2 regions of the Sedimentibacter sp. MB35-C1 genome follow, and region 1 is predicted to be linked to the other one. Evidence: a T-box and tRNA genes for the amino acid it is inferred to sense, from the RefSeq annotation. Region 1 holds a T-box; the other holds one or more tRNA genes.
The links. A T-box is a leader RNA that pairs with one kind of tRNA and senses whether it is charged. The one in region 1 lies ahead of pheS (phenylalanine--tRNA ligase subunit alpha), so its partner is inferred to be a tRNA-Phe.
Positions count from the first base shown of each region.

Region 2: it encodes a tRNA-Phe, which carries the amino acid that the T-box ahead of pheS (phenylalanine--tRNA ligase subunit alpha) is inferred to sense. The anticodon was not compared.

Region 1 covers NZ_CP133188.1:2,944,461-2,953,756, forward strand. The annotation lists gene pheT (phenylalanine--tRNA ligase subunit beta) at 1-1,598, opposite strand, end outside; gene pheS (phenylalanine--tRNA ligase subunit alpha) at 1,608-2,630, opposite strand; T-box leader at 2,693-2,909, opposite strand; gene RBQ61_RS14340 (RNA methyltransferase) at 2,972-3,760, opposite strand; gene RBQ61_RS14345 (TrkA family potassium uptake protein) at 3,837-4,487, opposite strand; gene RBQ61_RS14350 (TrkH family potassium uptake protein) at 4,500-5,855, opposite strand; gene rplT (50S ribosomal protein L20) at 6,020-6,370, opposite strand; gene rpmI (50S ribosomal protein L35) at 6,399-6,593, opposite strand; gene infC (translation initiation factor IF-3) at 6,612-7,121, opposite strand; gene RBQ61_RS14370 (ATP-dependent metallopeptidase FtsH/Yme1/Tma family protein) at 7,548-8,984, shown strand; gene RBQ61_RS14375 (murein hydrolase activator EnvC) at 9,048-9,296, opposite strand, start outside.
Region 2 covers NZ_CP133188.1:1,255,518-1,264,813, forward strand. The annotation lists rRNA gene RBQ61_RS05760 (16S ribosomal RNA) at 1-1,501, shown strand, start outside; rRNA gene RBQ61_RS05765 (23S ribosomal RNA) at 1,827-4,890, shown strand; rRNA gene rrf (5S ribosomal RNA) at 5,073-5,189, shown strand; rRNA gene rrf (5S ribosomal RNA) at 5,358-5,474, shown strand; tRNA gene RBQ61_RS05780 (tRNA-Glu) at 5,602-5,673, shown strand; tRNA gene RBQ61_RS05785 (tRNA-Tyr) at 5,714-5,798, shown strand; tRNA gene RBQ61_RS05790 (tRNA-Gly) at 5,801-5,872, shown strand; tRNA gene RBQ61_RS05795 (tRNA-Gly) at 5,892-5,965, shown strand; tRNA gene RBQ61_RS05800 (tRNA-His) at 5,978-6,054, shown strand; tRNA gene RBQ61_RS05805 (tRNA-Cys) at 6,069-6,142, shown strand; tRNA gene RBQ61_RS05810 (tRNA-Arg) at 6,152-6,225, shown strand; tRNA gene RBQ61_RS05815 (tRNA-Gln) at 6,232-6,303, shown strand; tRNA gene RBQ61_RS05820 (tRNA-Gln) at 6,312-6,386, shown strand; tRNA gene RBQ61_RS05825 (tRNA-Lys) at 6,401-6,473, shown strand; tRNA gene RBQ61_RS05830 (tRNA-Ser) at 6,486-6,572, shown strand; tRNA gene RBQ61_RS05835 (tRNA-Pro) at 6,585-6,658, shown strand; tRNA gene RBQ61_RS05840 (tRNA-Ile) at 6,669-6,742, shown strand; tRNA gene RBQ61_RS05845 (tRNA-Ile) at 6,765-6,838, shown strand; tRNA gene RBQ61_RS05850 (tRNA-Phe) at 6,897-6,972, shown strand; gene RBQ61_RS05855 (YhdT family protein) at 7,371-7,694, shown strand; gene panF (sodium/pantothenate symporter) at 7,738-9,243, shown strand.

The sequences.
Region 1 (9,296 bases):
TTTATATTGTCATATGATTTAGGACTTATGAACGAATATGTAGTAATCTCATACAGTCCCATTCCACACAATATTTCTTTTATCTGGTCTTCCAGCATGCGTATATCAGATTTTCTGCCTACCCTTGTACTTCCTCTCAGTGGTTCCGAAGCAATGTTTTCAAATCCGTAAAGTCTTCCTATTTCTTCAATCAAATCAGCTTCCTGCTCAATATCAGTTCTGAAGTAAGGGATTTTACTTACAATTTTTTCACCGTCAAATTCCGATTCAATTTCAAGCTTATTTAAATAGCTAAGCATATTTTCCACAGGTATATCTATTCCCAGCAGCCATTTGACACGATGCGGTCTCAGTGTAACTACCGGAGGCACATATTTATTTTTCCCCGCTTCAAGGTATCCTCCAACAACAGTTCCAGCACCTATCATTTCAATAAGCTGACATGCTCTTTTTGCTGCCAGTTCCACCATAACATATCCCATAGGCTTTTCATTTCGTGCGGATGCTTCAGAACGCATGCCTAATTTTTTGGAAGTTTCTCTTATTGATTTAGGATTAAAATTTGCACTTTCCAAAACCATTATTTTTGTATCATCGCCTATTTCAGAATGATAACCTCCCATAACACCGGCTATGCATGCAGGTTTTACTCCGTCGGCAATTACAAGCATATTTTCATCTAATTTTCTTTCGTTCTGATCTATCGTAACTATTTTTTCATCCTTTTTAGCTCTCCTAGCCACAAGCTTTCTTCCCTCAAGCGCTTCAAGGTTATATGCGTGTAAAGGCTGCCCAAGCTCCAACATCACAAAATTAGTTACGTCAACAATATTGTTTATAGGCCTCATGCCTGCATCCATAAGAGTTCTTTGCATCCAAAGAGGGGAAGGCCCTATTTTTATATCCTTAATTACTTTTGCGTAAAAACGCGAGCATAAATTTTCATCATCTATTTCAACAGCGTTTAAATAATCCTCAATGTTTCCTGATTCATTTTTGATTTCTATTTTCGGGAATTTAAATTTTGTTCCCAAAGTTGCCGCTGCTTCTCTAGCCATACCAACTATGTTCAGGCAGTCTGGCCTGTTAAAGGTTATTTCAACCTCTAAAGCACTTCCGTCCAGCTCAAGTACTTCTTTAATATCTTTTCCTAATTCAGTTTCAGCTGGAAGAATAGCTATGCCATCTCTTGCTTCCTTTGGAATTACTTTATCGTCAAACCCAAGTTCTTCATAAGAGCACATCATGCCGTATGAAGGAAGGCCTCTAAAATTTGTTTTTTTAATTTTAAGTCCGTTGGGAAGAACTGCTCCTTCCAGACAAACTGGAACTATATCTCCAACCTTGACATTTTTTGCTCCCGTAATTATCTGTACCGGCTCTTCCTTGTTAATATCAATTTGAGTAACCACCAGCTTATCGGCATTAGGATGCTTTACAAGCTCAACTATTTTGCCTGTTACTACATTTACAACTTCCTTTGTATAATCAATTACAGCATCAACGTGTGAACCCGTAAGTGTTAACTTATCTGATAATGTCTTGTCATCAGTGTTAATATCGACATATTTTTTCATCCATTTTATAGGTACTAACATTTTAACCTCCTAAAATTGTTTTAAGAATCTAACATCATTTTCGAACAATAACCTTATGTTCGGGATTCCATACTTAACCATTGTAACACGGTCTATTCCCATGCCGAATGCATAACCTGAATATACCTCCGGATCAATTCCGCAGTTTCTGAGAACATTAGGGTGAACCATACCGCATCCTAAAAGTTCCATACTCCATCCTGTTCCATGGCAAGCAGGGCATCCCTTGCCCATGCACAAGTGACACGATACGTCAACTTCTGCGCTTGGTTCAGTAAACGGAAAATTATGCGGACGAAAACGAGTTTCCACTTTGCTACCGAATAACTCCTTAACAAACTGATCAATTGAATCTTTTAAATTTGCAAGGGTTACGCCTTTATCAACCACAAGGCATTCCATCTGATGGAACATTGGAGAATGTGTATCATCAACATCATCAAATCTAAATGTTCTTCCGGTGCACACCATTCTTATAGGCAGTTTCCCCTCTTTCATCACTCTGATTTGAACAGGAGATGTTTGTGTTCTCAGGACAAGATCATCCGAGATATAAAATGTATCTGATTTGTCTCTTGATGGATGGTCATATGGAGCATTCAAATCGTCAAAATTATGCCCTACTGTTTCAATTTCAGGGCCGCTTATAACGTCGTATCCCATGCGCATAAATACACTCTCCAATTCTTCCTTAACTTGAATTAAAGGATGTCTTCGGCCAATCTCAGGAACCTTGCCCGGAAATGTAATATCCAGCATTTCTGATTTAATCTTTTTTTGCTGATCCTTTTCACTTACATATTCCTTAATCGTTTTTATTTCCTCTTCTATAATTGAACGGACCTCATTTGCCAGTTTTCCCATTTCAGGTCTTTCCTCTTTTGACAAGTTTCCCATTGATCTCAATATTAATGTCAGGTCTCCCTTTTTACCGAGATACTTAACTCGTATTTTTTCAATATCTGCATTGTCTTTGCATTCTTTAAGTCTGTTCACCGCTTCTGTTTTTAACTTTAAAAGCTGCTCTTTCATACATGCTCCTTTCACTAATAAATATTTTTATAATATCAAATAAATATAAAAACTCCGCCTCATTAAGAGGCGAAGTTTCGCGATACCACTCTTTTTCACCCTAAACAAGTTCAGGGCCTCATTTATTTTAACGGTAAATACCGTGCAGAACTACTAGCTTCATTCTGCAAGCTCCAAAGTGAAGGTTCAGCACAAATGCCTAAAATCATTTTCAGCCATGATGATTTTTCTCTTTAACAGCACCTATTTATGCCTACTGGACTTCTTCATTGCTATAGTATTAAATTATTAAGTACACCATACATTGCATTACATTTGATTATATCAAAAGCTCTTTTTTATTACAACAATTTTTTTCTAATTTCATAAATACTGATTCCTGCTGCAATAGATGCATTCAACGATTCCGCATTGCCGGACATTTTTATTGTTATATTCATGTGTGAACAACTTTGTATTTCCCGGGAAACTCCATTCCCTTCATTGCCTATTACGACACATATCTTATCTGATTGCTCTATATCGTCAAATGATTGTTTAGAATCAACAACAGCAGAAATAATTTTAAAGCCTGAAATTTTCAACAAATCTAATATTTTCAAATCGGAATCCGCGTACTTAAAAGGAACTCTAAATATAGCTCCTGCTGAAGCTCTGACCACTTTTGGATTATACACATCCACACAGCCTTTATTGAGTATTACAACTGCAGGGCCGAATGCATCAGCAGTCCTTATTATCGTTCCAAGATTACCCGGGTCCTGTATTTTATCGCACATCACAGCAAATTTATAGCTATCAATTTTATTTAGATTTTCATCCTTTTGTATCACTGCCAAAATACCCTGAGAATTAATCGTATCTGATACCGAGTTAAATACATTCTCTTCACATATTAATATATCGGTGCCTATGCTACTTGACAAATTGTATAGCTTTTGAACTTCTGGCTTATTCAATGCGCTTTCTTTAAATAATAAATATATTATATGAGCACTTTCTATAAATGCTTCATTTACAAATTTAATTCCTTCAACGATGAACGCATTTTCTTCGTCACGGCTCTTTTTAGATCCAAGTGAGCGGATATATTTAATTTTACTGTTTTCTCTGCTTTTTATTATATCCATATATACCTTCCATTTACGAAAAGCCAATTTATAAACATTAAGTTTTTTATCTGAAGTTAGATAAATTATAACACAATTACTTAATATCTCCAATAACTTTCAGATTATCGTTGCTTCCAAGTATAACAACAATGTCATTATGATTTATTACTGTTTCAGAAGAAGGAACAATATTTATTTCATCATATGTTTTTAATGCAATTACAGTCATCCCGTACTTTCTTGAAAGGTTTAATTCTTTAAGAGACTTACCTTCCCATTCTGCAAGAGCTACCGTTTCAACTATGCTGTAGTCAGGCGAAAATTCTATTACATCCAATATGTTGGGAGTAACCAGTCCATATGCAACCCGCATACCCATATCTCTCTCCGGATAAATAATTTTATCTGCCCCGATTTTTTTCAGCACTCTTCCATGAGTTTCATTTGCTGCTTTTGCTATTACAATCGGTACTCCCGCTTCCTTTGCTATCAGAGTTCCCATAACTGAAGCCTGAGTGTCGGAGCCTATTGCTACTATTGCAACATCGAAATTTCTAAGCCCTATGGTTCGAAACGATGCTTCATCAATGGCATCCATTTGAACAGCATGCGCAACAAACTCCGATATTTCTTTTATAATGTCTGCATTCTGGTCAACCACCATAACATCATGTCCAAGTTTTGTAAGTGTCTTTGCAGCAGAAGCACCAAATCTGCCGCATCCGATTACTATTATCTGTTTCATATGTTGTCCTCCTTATCCTATTATTACCTTTCCTTCAGGATAGGTATAATTTCCTATATTTCTGTTTTGCTTTAAAAATGCATACGCCACTGTCATTGGCCCCACTCGTCCTATAAGCATAACTATTGTCAGCATGATTTTCCCCACATCACTTAAATACGGTGTTAATCCTCTTGACAATCCGACAGTTGCAAATGCGGATACTGTTTCAAACAGTATATCCGTATAATTAAAGCCTGCCGACTCTTCAGTTATTGAAAGCACAATTGAACATATTATCACCAACATAAGCGAAACCATCAATACCGCAGCAGCTCTTATAGTTGTTTCCGGCATTATTCTTCTTTCGAACACCTCAAAATCCCTCTTACCCCTGAATAAATTGTAAAAAGATACTATCAGAACAGCCATCGTTGTTGTTTTAATGCCGCCTGCAGTAGAAGCAGGAGAACCTCCTATAAACATAAATACAATTATTATCGCCACTGTAGCCATTCTTAGATTTTCCAAAGGCACTGAATTATAACCGGACGTCCTTGGATTTATTGCCTGAAACAGAGAAGCATTTATTTTGCCTGATATATCAAGGCTTCCCATAGTTCCAGGATTGTTTCGTTCTAAAATAAAGATTATAACTACTCCAAAAACAACCAACACAGAGGTTGTAACCAAAACCAGCTTTGAATGCAAAGTCAGCTTATGAAAGTTCTTGCTTGCATGTATGTCCCAAAGTACAAAGTACCCTATTCCTCCTACTACTACAAGAGTACAAACAGACCATGTTATTATAAAGTTATCCACATACCTTACCATACTGTTTCCTGTAATATCAAACCCCGCATTACAAAAAGAAGATATAGCATGAAATATAGAAAAACCTATCCCTTTTGAAACACCGTAATCTTTGATAAATACAGTAGATAACAGCATTGCTCCTATCAATTCAGAAGCAAAAGTAAAGAGAAGTATGTTCTTTGTAAGCCTGACAACCCCCTGAAGTTCATTGACATTTCTCTCTTCCATTATTAGTATCCTTGTCTTCAGTGATATTCTTTTACCAATAAAGAATGATATCATGGCTGTCATTGTCATAACACCAAGTCCTCCTATCTGAATCAATGTTATAATGACAATTTTACCAAACACTGTCCAATGAGAAGCTGTATTGACAACTGTAAGACCTGTTACACACGTAGCTGATGCGGAAGTGAAAAGTGCATTTACAAATCCTACACTTTTACCATTCTGTGACGCAAGAGGGAGAACCAAAAGAAGCGCTCCAAAAAATATAATAGATGCAAAGGAAATAAAAAATACCATGTAAGGATTTTTCTTGATTTGATTTATCTTTGTTACAATATATTTCATAATTAACCTCTTAACATAAATAATGCACAAATTATATCAATTTATGCATTGTCCGCTGTTAGTTGATTATAACACTTTGTGGTACAAAATCAATACAGCAGATTATATACTAGAAAGAGAACTTAATATAAAAAAGACTGTAAAAGTTACAGTCTTATTAAATATTAGTTTACTTTTACTTGTTCTACAAGGCTTGTGAATCCTGCCGGATCGTAAATCGCCATTTCTGACAGCATTTTTCTGTTTATTTCTATGTTGTTTTGCTTTAAAAGATTTATGAATTTGCTGTATGACAAACCGTTTTGTCTTGCAGCTGCATTTATTCTAGCAATCCAAAGCTGTCTGAACTCTCTCTTTCTTAACTTTCTTCCTACGTAAGCATATGAAAGTGACTTCATTACAGCTTGGTTAGCTGTTTTATATAATTTACTCTTTGCTCCGTAATATCCTTTAGCAAGTTTCAATACTTTTCTATGGTTTTTCTTAGCATTTACAGCTCTTTTAACTCTTGCCATTTTCTTGTCCTCCTGTATATATTATTAATTAATATGGTAATAATTTGTTTATTCTATCTGCGTCAGCACTAGATACCAATGTGCTCTTTCTTAAATTTCTAATTGATTTGGAAGCTTTTTTGCCTGTAAAATGATTTTTTCCTGATTTTGATCTTTTTATCTGGCCGCTTCCAGTTTTAGTAAATCTTTTCGCTGCTGATCTGTTAGTTTTTAATTTTGGCATAACAGTTCCTCCTTAACGTTATTTTTTGGGTGACAAAAACATAATCATGTTTCTGCCCTCAACTAATGGTTGCTTATCTATAATAGAATGTTCTTTTGTAATCTCTGCAAACTGCATAAGCACTTCCCTGCCCGCATCCATATGACCGAGCTCTCTTCCTCGGAAACGAATAACAACCTTTACCCTGTCTCCATCTTCAAGGAATTTGCATGCATTTTTTGCTTTAACGCCCAAATCATGCTCCTCAATATTCGGAGTCATTCTTATCTCTTTGACGTTTATAATCTTTTGTTTCTTTTTAGATTCTTTTTCTTTTTTAGCCTGAGCGTACTTATACTTTCCGTAATTCATAATTCTGCATACCGGCGGTTTCGCGGTAGGCGATACATTAACCAAATCCAATTTTTTGCTTTCAGCAATTTTCAAAGCCTCTTTAGTGCTGATAATGCCCAGCTGACTTCCATCAGAGTCAATGACTCTTACTTCCTTTTCACGAATTTGCTCGTTGATTTGAAGTTCTTTTATAATTTACACCTCCAATGATTTCTCTTGTCTTCCTTATAATGTATATGCAAAATAAAAAAGACAGCCAAATTACCGCTATCTTTAAACAATACAAAATTATTGCATTAATTTATTAACCCTACTAACAGTCTAACAGCAATTAAACGCCGTAAGGTGAGAAGCGGTCACTTCTTCTTGAACTTATTACAGTATATACAACCTAACAATAAATGTCAACAATTATTTTTTTTATACTGTCATAACTTTTTTTGTTATGGTAAAGATAATTGTATCAAAAAAAAATTTACTAGCTCAGGAGGTAACATGAAAAATAAATATTTGTTGTTGGCAATTTCCTTTATTGCGTATAATATTATTATTTTAATAATATCAGATAAATATTCTTTGTCAATATTGTTTTTTTTACCGCTTCTTTTTTATGCGATACTCATGGTAAAAATGTTCGCTTCATCAAATAAAAAAAACGAAAGCGGAGGAACCAGCACATTTACCGAAGAATCTAAAGAAGCCGTAGGTTCGACGGCATATTTTGAAAAAAGAAAATCAGAAGAACCAAAAATTCAAATAGGCTTTGATGATGTCGCAGGCTTGGAAGAGATTAAGGAAGACTTGGTTGATATAATTGATTTTTTAAATAACGAAGAAAAATACCATTCCATGGATGCAAAGGTTCCAAAAGGAATATTGCTCTATGGTCCACCTGGAACAGGTAAAACTCTTATAGCAAAAGCAATTGCCGGTGAGGCTAGAGCAACCTTCATTTATTCCAGTGGTTCGGAATTTGTTGAAAAATATGTTGGCGTCGGAGCAAAACGAGTAAGAATGATTTTTGAAAGAGCACGTAAAGAATCGCCCAGCATTATTTTTATTGATGAAATTGATGCACTTGGAGCAAAAAGAAACAGCGAAAGTAATAACGAAAAAGATCAGACTCTTAACCAGCTGTTAATTGAACTGGACGGATTTAACAATACGAGCAATGTAATAGTAATAGCTGCCACTAATAGAATTGACCTTCTTGATGAAGCTCTCTTAAGGCCCGGAAGATTTGACAGAAAAATTTATGTAGGGAACCCAAACTATCATTCAAGATTAAAGATATTAGAAGTTCATACAAAAAATAAGCCATTGGATAAAAAGGTCCAGCTGAAGGATATAGCAACAAAGACGCATGGCTTTTCTGGTGCTCAGCTTGCTAACATTGCCAATGAAGCAGCTTTGAGGGCAATAAAGGAAAAATCCAAAAAAATAAATTTAGATAATTTTGAATTTGCCATAGAAAAAATAGCAGCCGGTCTGGAAATAAAACATTCAACAGTTTCTGACAAGGAAAAAAGAATTGTAGCATATCATGAAGCAGGTCATGCAGCAGTTGCTAAAATACTTAATATTGATAAAGTTCAGAAAATATCCATTATACCTAGAGACAAAGCATTAGGATATGTACTGAAATTTCCTACAGAAGATAAATATCTTTATACAAAAAAGGAGCTTTGCAACAAAGTTACTGTACTTCTGGCAGGTAGGGCTTCTGAAGAAGTATTTATTGGAGAAGTGTCCACAGGAGCCTCAAATGATTTGAAAGAATCCACAAACATTATATATGAAATAATATGCAGCTACGGTATGGGAAAAAATACACAAAACACATGTATTGATGAAAAACTGTTCAAATATTATCTTGACAATATAAAAAACGAAGCATCCGATATGGCTAAGGAAGCATATGAACGAGCTATATCCATTATAAGAGAAAACGAAGAAACCGTAAAAAGAATAGCCGAATACTTAATCAAAAACGAAACCATGAATTCAGATCAGCTTGATGAGATAATGCGTGAATGTAAGAAAAAGGTGCTGATATGAAATTCCAAAAATCTAAAAGGACAGTTTTTTGAGGCCATACACCTCAAAAAACTGTCCTTAATTTTATTCGTAGTAGGACATCGGATTTTTTCTGACGCCATTCACTCTGACTTCATAGTGTAAGTGATTGCCTGTAGATTCTCCAGTAGAACCTATAAGCGCAATACTTTCTCCTCTGGATACCGCTTGTCCCTTACTCGCCAACAATTTTGAGCAGTGCCCGTACAACGTAGCAATTCCTCCGCCGTGGTCAACTATGATGTAGTTTCCGTATGAATAATGATACCCGGCATAAATTACAACACCATCGTT
Region 2 (9,296 bases), 1.7 Mb from region 1:
GAGTTGCACATTTGTGCTTCACGCTAAACCCAAGTGACAACACACTTGAAATTCGAGAGCTAAGTGAAAAGGTAAATCTAGTGGCGGACGGGTGAGTAACGCGTGAACAATCTGCCCTGTACAAAGGAATAGCCTCGGGAAACCGGGATTAAAACCATATAACACTTGATGACCGCATGGTCGATGAGTCAAATCGTTAGAGGTATAGGATGAGTTCGCGTCTGATTAGCTAGTTGGTGGGGTAAAGGCCTACCAAGGCGACGATCAGTAGCCGGCCTGAGAGGGTGAACGGCCACACTGGAACTGAGACACGGTCCAGACTCCTACGGGAGGCAGCAGTGGGGAATATTGCACAATGGGGGAAACCCTGATGCAGCGACGCCGCGTGAGTGAAGAAGGTTTTCGGATCGTAAAACTCTGTCCTTGGTGAAGAAAAAAATGACAGTAGCCAAGGAGGAAGCCCCGGCTAACTACGTGCCAGCAGCCGCGGTAATACGTAGGGGGCGAGCGTTGTCCGGATTTACTGGGCGTAAAGGGTGAGTAGGCGGTAGTATGTGTCAGATGTAAAAGGCTAAGGCTTAACCATAGTTAGCATTTGAAACTGTATTACTTGAGTGCAGGAGAGGTAAGCGGAATTCCTAGTGTAGCGGTGAAATGCGTAGATATTAGGAGGAACACCAGTGGCGAAGGCGGCTTACTGGACTGTAACTGACGCTGAGTCACGAAAGCGTGGGTAGCAAACAGGATTAGATACCCTGGTAGTCCACGCTGTAAACGATGAGTGCTAGGTGTTGGCCAGCGATGGTCAGTGCCGAAGTAAACACAATAAGCACTCCGCCTGGGGAGTACGGTCGCAAGACTGAAACTCAAAGGAATTGACGGGGACCCGCACAAGCAGCGGAGCATGTGGTTTAATTCGAAGCAACGCGAAGAACCTTACCAAGGCTTGACATCCCCTTGACCAGTGCAGAGATGTACTCTCTTCTTCGGAAGCAAGGGAGACAGGTGGTGCATGGTTGTCGTCAGCTCGTGTCGTGAGATGTTGGGTTAAGTCCCGCAACGAGCGCAACCCTTATCCTTAGTTGCCAGCAGGTAAAGCTGGGCACTCTAAAGAGACTGCCGATGATAAATCGGAGGAAGGTGGGGATGACGTCAAATCATCATGCCCCTTATGTCTTGGGCTACACACGTGCTACAATGGTCGGTACAAAGGGAAGCGAAAGAGCAATCTGGAGCAAATCCCAATAAACCGATCCCAGTTCGGATTGTAGGCTGCAACTCGCCTACATGAAGTCGGAGTTGCTAGTAATCGCGAATCAGAATGTCGCGGTGAATGCGTTCCCGGGTCTTGTACACACCGCCCGTCACACCATGGAAGTTGGTAATACCCGAAGTCGCTGAGCTAACCGCAAGGAGGCAGGCGCCGAAGGTAGGATCAATGACTGGGGTGAAGTCGTAACAAGGTAGCCGTATCGGAAGGTGCGGCTGGATCACCTCCTTTCTAAGGAGAACTAAAGGACTTATGCTGTTTTATTGCTTGCTTTAAACAAAAGTAAAGCAAGACTGAAGGATACAGTATAAAACCACAGAACTTTGAAAATTGCATAGGAAAAAAGAGAAGATGCCTTACCCAATTTTTTCGACCGTAGGAAGAAAAAAATTGAAGGTAAGACATTCGCAACGAATTCCCAATTTATGCGACCATAAGGAGCAAATAAATTGGAGAATGAAACTGCGAGACATTGAGAAAAGTTAAATTCAAATTTTAAATAATAAATACAATTTAACCAAAAAAAAATGTTATGAAGACATAACAATGACAAACAGGTCAAGATAGAAAGGGCTAAGGGCGAATGCCTTGGCACTGGGAGCCGAAGAAGGACGTGGCAAACTACGAAATGCTGCGGGGAGGCGTAAGCAGCCGATAATCCGCAGATATCCGAATGAGGAAACTCACATAAGGTAAACCTTATGTATCATACAGTGAATAAATAGCTGTATGAGGGGAACGAGGGGAACTGAAACATCTAAGTACCCTTAGGAAGAGAAAATAAAAAATGATTCCGTAAGTAGCGGCGAGCGAAAGCGGAAGAGCCCAAACCAAGTAGAAATACTTGGGGTTGAGGACATATCAAAGAGACAGAAAACTGTAGCCGAAGAGAGCTGGAAAGCTCCTCCAAAGAATGTGATAGACACGTAAGCAAAACAGTTTGAAGCGAGGATATGATCCAGAGTACCACGGGACACGAGGAATCTTGTGGGAAGCAGGGAGGACCACCTCCCAAGGCTAAATACTACCCAGTGACCGATAGAGAACAGTACCGTGAGGGAAAGGTGAAAAGAACCCCGGGAGGGGAGTGAAAAAGAACCTGAAACCCTGAGCCTAAAAACAGTGGAAGCACAAAAGTGTGACCGCGTACTTTTTGTAGAACGGGCCAACGAGTTACAATATGCAGCAAGGTTAATAACCAAAGGTTAGGAGCCGAAGAGAAATCGAGTCTGAAAAGGGCGAAAGTTGTATGTTGTAGACCCGAAACCGGGTGACCTATCCATGTGCAGGTTGAAGCTAGAGTAAAATCTGGTGGAGGACCGAACCCATTAGCGTTTAAAAGCTACGGGATGACGTGTGGATAGCGGTGAAATTCCAATCGAACCCGGAGATAGCTGGTTCTCCTCGAAATAGCTTTAGGGCTAGCCTCAAGTAAGTATAGTGGGGGTAGAGCACTGAATGGTCTAGGGGCGTTATACGTTACCAAAACCTATCAAACTCCGAATACCATATATATGTTGCTAGGGAGTCAGACTATGTGAGATAAGTTTCATAGTCAAAAGGGAAACAGCCCAGATCACCAACTAAGGTCCCAAAATATAGATTAAGTGGAAAAGGATGTAAAACTACACAGACAACCAGGATGTTGGCTTAGAAGCAGCCATTCATTAAAAGAGTGCGTAATAGCTCACTGGTCGAGTGGTTTTGCGCCGAAGATGTCCGGGGCTAAAATCTATTACCGAAGTTGTGGGATGTCGTAAAGCTCTTCATCTGTTCAATGAAACGATAACTGAGGACATCTCAGTTCAAAATCCTTCATTAATTAAAATAGATAAAAAGGAAGGATTTTTGAAAAGCTCTAACGGGGCTAAAATCAAAATTGAGCGAATGAAGAGATTTACGACATCGGTAGAGGAGCATTGTGTATGGATAGAAGCACTACCGAAAGGAGTCGTGGACTGTACAGAAGAGAGAATGTTGGCATGAGTAGCGAAAGGTGAGTGAGAATCTCACCCATCGAAAGCCTAAGGATTCCTGAGGAAGGCTCGTCCACTCAGGGTAAGTCGGGACCTAAGCCGAGGCCAAAAGGCGTAGGCGATGGACAACTGGTTGAAATTCCAGTACCACCTTTAAGCGTTTGAGAAATGGGGTGACACAGGAGGGTAAGCTGGCGCACAGCTGGAAAAGTGCGTCTAAGTAAGTAGGGAGACGATACAGGCAAATCCGTAACGTCAATCCTGAGATACGAATGGGAGCGAAAATAAGTAGTGAAGCAGCTGAGCCCACACTGTCAAGAAAAGCCTCTATCGAGCAAGAAGGTGCCCGTACCGTAAACCGACACAGGTAGGCAAGGAGAGAATCCAAAGATGAGCGGAAGAACTATTGTTAAGGAACTAGGCAAAATGACCCCGTAACTTCGGGAGAAGGGGTGCCCTTCAGAGTGAAGACAGAACTGTTGGAGCTTAGAAGGGCCACAGAAAACAGGCCCAAGCGACTGTTTACCAAAAACACAGGTATCTGCTAAATCGAAAGATGAAGTATAGGTGCTGACACCTGCCCGGTGCTGGAAGGTTAAGGGGAGAAGTCATCGAAAGAGAAGCTTTGAACTTAAGCCCCAGTAAACGGCGGCCGTAACTATAACGGTCCTAAGGTAGCGAAATTCCTTGTCGGGTAAGTTCCGACCCGCACGAAAGGTGTAACGATTTGGGCACTGTCTCAACAATAGATCCGGTGAAATTGTAGTACTCGTGAAGATGCGAGTTACCCGCGGCAGGACGGAAAGACCCCATGGAGCTTTACTGCAGGCTGACATTGGAATTCGGTAGCAATTGTACAGAATAGGTGGGAGGCAGAGAAATCGGTACGCCAGTATCGGTGGAGCCAACGTTGGGATACCACTCTATTGTTACTGAATTTCTAACATGATACCGTGAACCGGTATATGGACACTGTCAGTTGGGCAGTTTGACTGGGGCGGTCGCCTCCGAAAGAGTAACGGAGGCGCTCAAAGGTTCCCTCAGCACGGTCGGAAATCGTGCGAAGAGTGTAAAGGCAGAAGGGAGCTTGACTGCGAGAGAGACATCTCGAGCAGGAACGAAAGTTGGACTTAGTGATCCGGTGGCACCGAGTGGAAAGGCCATCGCTTAACGGATAAAAGCTACCCTGGGGATAACAGGCTTATCTCCCCCAAGAGTCCACATCGACGGGGAGGTTTGGCACCTCGATGTCGGCTCGTCTCATCCTGGGGCTGAAGCAGGTCCCAAGGGTTGGGCTGTTCGCCCATTAAAGAGGCACGCGAGCTGGGTTCAGAACGTCGTGAGACAGTTCGGTCCCTATCCGCCGTGGGCGCAGGAAATTTGAAGGGAGCTGTTCCTAGTACGAGAGGACCGGAATGGACAGACCGCCGGTGCATCAGTTGTCACGCCAGTGGCATAGCTGAGTAGCTGAGTCTGGATTAGATAAGCGCTGAAAGCATCTAAGCGCGAAACTAGCCCTAAGATAAGATTTCCCATCACGCAAGTGAGTAAGACCCCCGATATGTTAACGGGTTGATAGGTTGCATGTGTAAGTGCAGCAATGCATTCAGCTGAGCAATACTAATAGGTCGAGGTCTTGACCTCAAAGATGCCCTAACCCAATATTTTCGACTAAAAGGAGAAAAAAATTGAAGGTAGGTCATTCGCAACGAATTCCCAATTTATGCGACGCAAGGAGCAAGTAAATTGGTAAATGAGACTGCGCAAAAATGTCTAATCTAAAAATTCCTATGCGATTTTGAAAGTTCTGAAAGAACTTTTATATATCTGGTGACAATAGCGAAGAGGACACACCCGTACCCATCTCGAACACGGAAGTTAAGCTCTTCAGCGCTGATGATACTTGGCGGGCAACTGCCTGGGAAAGTAAGACGTCGCCGGGTATGACCTAACCCGATTTTTCAGAGTTCTGTTCTGAAAAATGGCGGTAGGTCATCCGCAACGAATTCCCAAATTTTGCGACGTAAGGAGCAGAAAATTTGGTGAATGAGACTGCGATGTTGTTAGGGCAAAGGCTTTAGATAGTCAGTTCAAAACTTACAAAAACATTATCTGGTGACAATAGCGAAGAGGACACACCCGTACCCATCTCGAACACGGAAGTTAAGCTCTTCAGCGCTGATGATACTTGGCGGGCAACTGCCTGGGAAAGTAAGACGTCGCCGGGTATGACCTAACCGATTTTTCAGAGTTCTGTTCTGAAAAATCGACGGTTGGTCAACCGCAATGAGTTCCAGATTTGCATGAGCGACAGCGAGTAAGCAAATATGTGAAAGAAACTACGATGGCTATAAAGGCCCTATGGTCAAGCGGTTAAGACACCGCCCTCTCACGGCGATAACCCGGGTTCGAATCCCGGTAGGGTCATAGTTTAGGCTTGGCTCAGTTGTAAGAGTGTTTTAAAATCGGAAGAGTTCCCGAGTGGCTAAAGGGGACGGACTGTAAATCCGTTGGCACCGCCTTCATTGGTTCGAATCCAATCTCTTCCACCAATGCGGAAGTGGCTCAGTGGTAGAGCATCGCCTTGCCAAGGCGAGGGTCGCGAGTTCGAATCTCGTCTTCCGCTTCCAATATAAATTTATTTTGCGGGTGTAGCTCAATGGTAGAGCCCCAGCCTTCCAAGCTGGTCGCGAGGGTCCGATTCCCTTCACCCGCTCCAAGTTATGTTTTGGTGGATATGGCCTAGTCGGTTAGGGCGCCAGATTGTGGCTCTGGAGGTCGTGGGTTCGATTCCCACTATTCACCCCAATACTTAACATCGAGGCGCTATAGCCAAGTGGTAAGGCACAGGTCTGCAACACCTAGATCTCCAGTTCAAATCTGGATGGCGCCTCCAAAATTCTTTGCACCCATAGCTCAGTAGGATAGAGCAACGGACTTCTAATCCGTGTGCCGGGGGTTCGAATCCTCCTGGGTGCATTTTATTGGGGTATCGCCAAGCGGTAAGGCACCAGACTCTGACTCTGGCATTCGTGGGTTCAAATCCTACTACCCCAGTTAAAAATTGGGATGTCGCCAAGCGGTAAGGCACTAGACTTTGACTCTAGTATGCGTAGGTTCGAATCCTGCCATCCCAGCCATTTTAATTTATTATGATCCATTAGCTCAGCAGGCAGAGCACTTGACTTTTAATCAAGGTGTCCGGCGTTCGAATCGCCGATGGATCATTCAATATAAATGGAGAAGTACTCAAGTGGCCGAAGAGGCTCCCCTGCTAAGGGAGTAGATCTGACAAGGATGCGAGGGTTCAAATCCCTCCTTCTCCGTTACTACATATTCGGGGCGTAGCGCAGTTTGGTAGCGCATCTGGTTTGGGACCAGAGGGCCGCGGGTTCAAATCCTGCCGCCCCGATACTTAAGACGGGCTTATAGCTCAGGTGGTTAGAGCGCACGCCTGATAAGCGTGAGGTCGATGGTTCGAGTCCATCTAAGCCCACTATACCAAAACAATTTGTTTTGGGCCTTTAGCTCAGTTGGTTAGAGCGCCCGGCTCATAACCGGTAGGTCCAAGGTTCGAGTCCTTGAAGGCCCACTCATGACTCAATTTATGCGACGCAAGGAGCAAAAAAATGGGAAATGAGACCGAATTTGCCCAGATAGCTCAGTCGGTAGAGCAGGAGACTGAAAATCTCCGTGTCCGTGGTTCGATTCCGCGTTTGGGCACCAGAAGCGCAGCTGGAAAATCCGGCTGCTTTTTTACTGCATAATTTGATTAGGATAATTGGATAAAACAAAAGCTGTGAAAAAACACAGCTTTTTTATATTATCAGATTATTTAAGCGTTCTACTTTTACCTTTGATATGACCAAGTACAATTAAGTTGTAGCATCAAAGTAATATTTTGAAAAATAATTCAAATATAATTGTGTATTTTGAAATTATTTTCAGTTTTTGGGAGCAATAAGTTTATTATAGAAATTATTTTATTGAAAACATTTGCACAAGTGAATAGAATATAACAAAATTGCTACTTAGATATATTTATAGAAGAATCTAAATAATTGTCTGGTAGGCAGTATAATGATAGTCGTAATAATAATTAAAAAATATTAGGAGGTTATTGAATGAAGAAAGAAGAATTTTATGAAACTAATTATAGTTTGGATGAAATTGAAATGGACCCTCGATTTATTATTTGTGAAAAAGAAATGAAATTAGTTTTTGGAGTGCAAATTATTTTTACACTAGTTAGTATTATTGCAGCCTACTTGTTAGGCAGTGGAGATCCTAATAATTACAGTTATATTTTAGGATTGCCTACTTGGTGGTTTGCAATAATTGTCATTAGTGTAATATTTACTGGAGTAGTAATTTATATAACTAAATTTAAGTTGGTGGACATGGAATTAAGTGATGAAGTTGAGAATGACGATTTAGCAGTAAAATAATTACTAAACAAATACAACAATATTATTAAAAGGAGACATATAAATGGGTTATGAAATAAGTGCAAGTAGTCGTACAGCAATAATAATTACTTTTGCTATTTATACTTTGGGTATGATTGCAATCGGACTTTATTCAAAAAAAACAATGGATAAAACTGCAGTAGATAAATATGTTGATGAATTTTATACTGGCGGACGTGGTATGGGAGCTATAGTTGTTGCAATGATGGTAGCCGCTGGATTATGTAGTGCTGGAACATTTCTTGGAGGACCTGGTCTTGGTTACTCAGTTGGATTAACATGGGTTTTAGCTGGATTCTCTCAGATATTTATGAATTTTACAGTGTTTGGTGAAATAGGAAAGAAAGTTGGCATAGTTGCTCGAAGGATTAATGCACAATCCTATGTTGATTTATTTGTATCTCGCTATAACAGTAATAAATTTATTGGTGTATTTGCAATACTAGCTGTAATGATGTTTTTAGGCAGTTATGTTGTGGCACAGTTTGTTGGAGGCGCTAGACTGTTTGAATCTATGACGGGCCTTTCATACACATTAGGATTGGTATTATTTGCAGGACTTGTATTAGTTACAGCTGCATTAGGTGGTATAAAAGGAGTAGCAGCTGCAATTGTATTTCAAGGAATAATAATGACTGTATCAGTAATTATGTTATTTATATTAACCTTAAGTCATCTTGGACCATTAACTTCTGTATACAAAGAAATTATTTCAATAGATCCATCTGTTGTTACACCTTGGACATGGAGTCCAATGTATCAATTTTCTATGTGGATTGTATATGGACTTGTTTGGATTGGATTACCCCATGGAGCTATGGCTACACTTACATATAAAGATACAAAATCAATGCATAAGGCAATAATAATGGGAGTTTTATTTGTATTGGTTTGGACACTTGCATTAATTTGGACAGGAAGTTTAGGACGTGCAATGTTTCCAGACTTAGAGGTTCCAGATCAAATAATACCTTCTATTGCCATGAAAGTTTTACCACCATGGTTAGCAGGACTTACACTTGCAGGTGTTGCTGGAGCAATACAATCTACAGTAGGATCCATGGTTATTATTATCAGTTCAACTTTTGTTAAAAATGCATACCAATCAATGATAAATCCAAAGGCTGACAGTAAAAAGTTAAAAAAAGTTACAGTTATGTCAACAGTTGCAATATGTATAGCAATATTCATTCTATCCATTAATCCGCCTAATGCTCTTCAGTTTATGATAACATTTGCAGTTGGAGGATTAGGTTCAGCATTCTTCTGGCCGCTGCTATTAGGAATTTATTGGAAGAGAACCAACGAATATGGAGCTGCTGCCGGAATGGTTGGTGGAATGGTTACCTATATACTTGGTGCAGGAAACTACTTACCAATAGCTATGGGAATGAATGCAGTAGTAGTTGCTCTATTTGTGTCTTTATTGTTGACAGTATCTATAAGTTTGGCAACACCAAAGCCACCTAAAGGAATAATTATGATATGGTTTGGCAAGTATTATCCAAAAGAAGTATTATCAAAATAATACAATATTTATAAATAGATTAGAAAAATATGAACTGTCATATTTCTAAAATT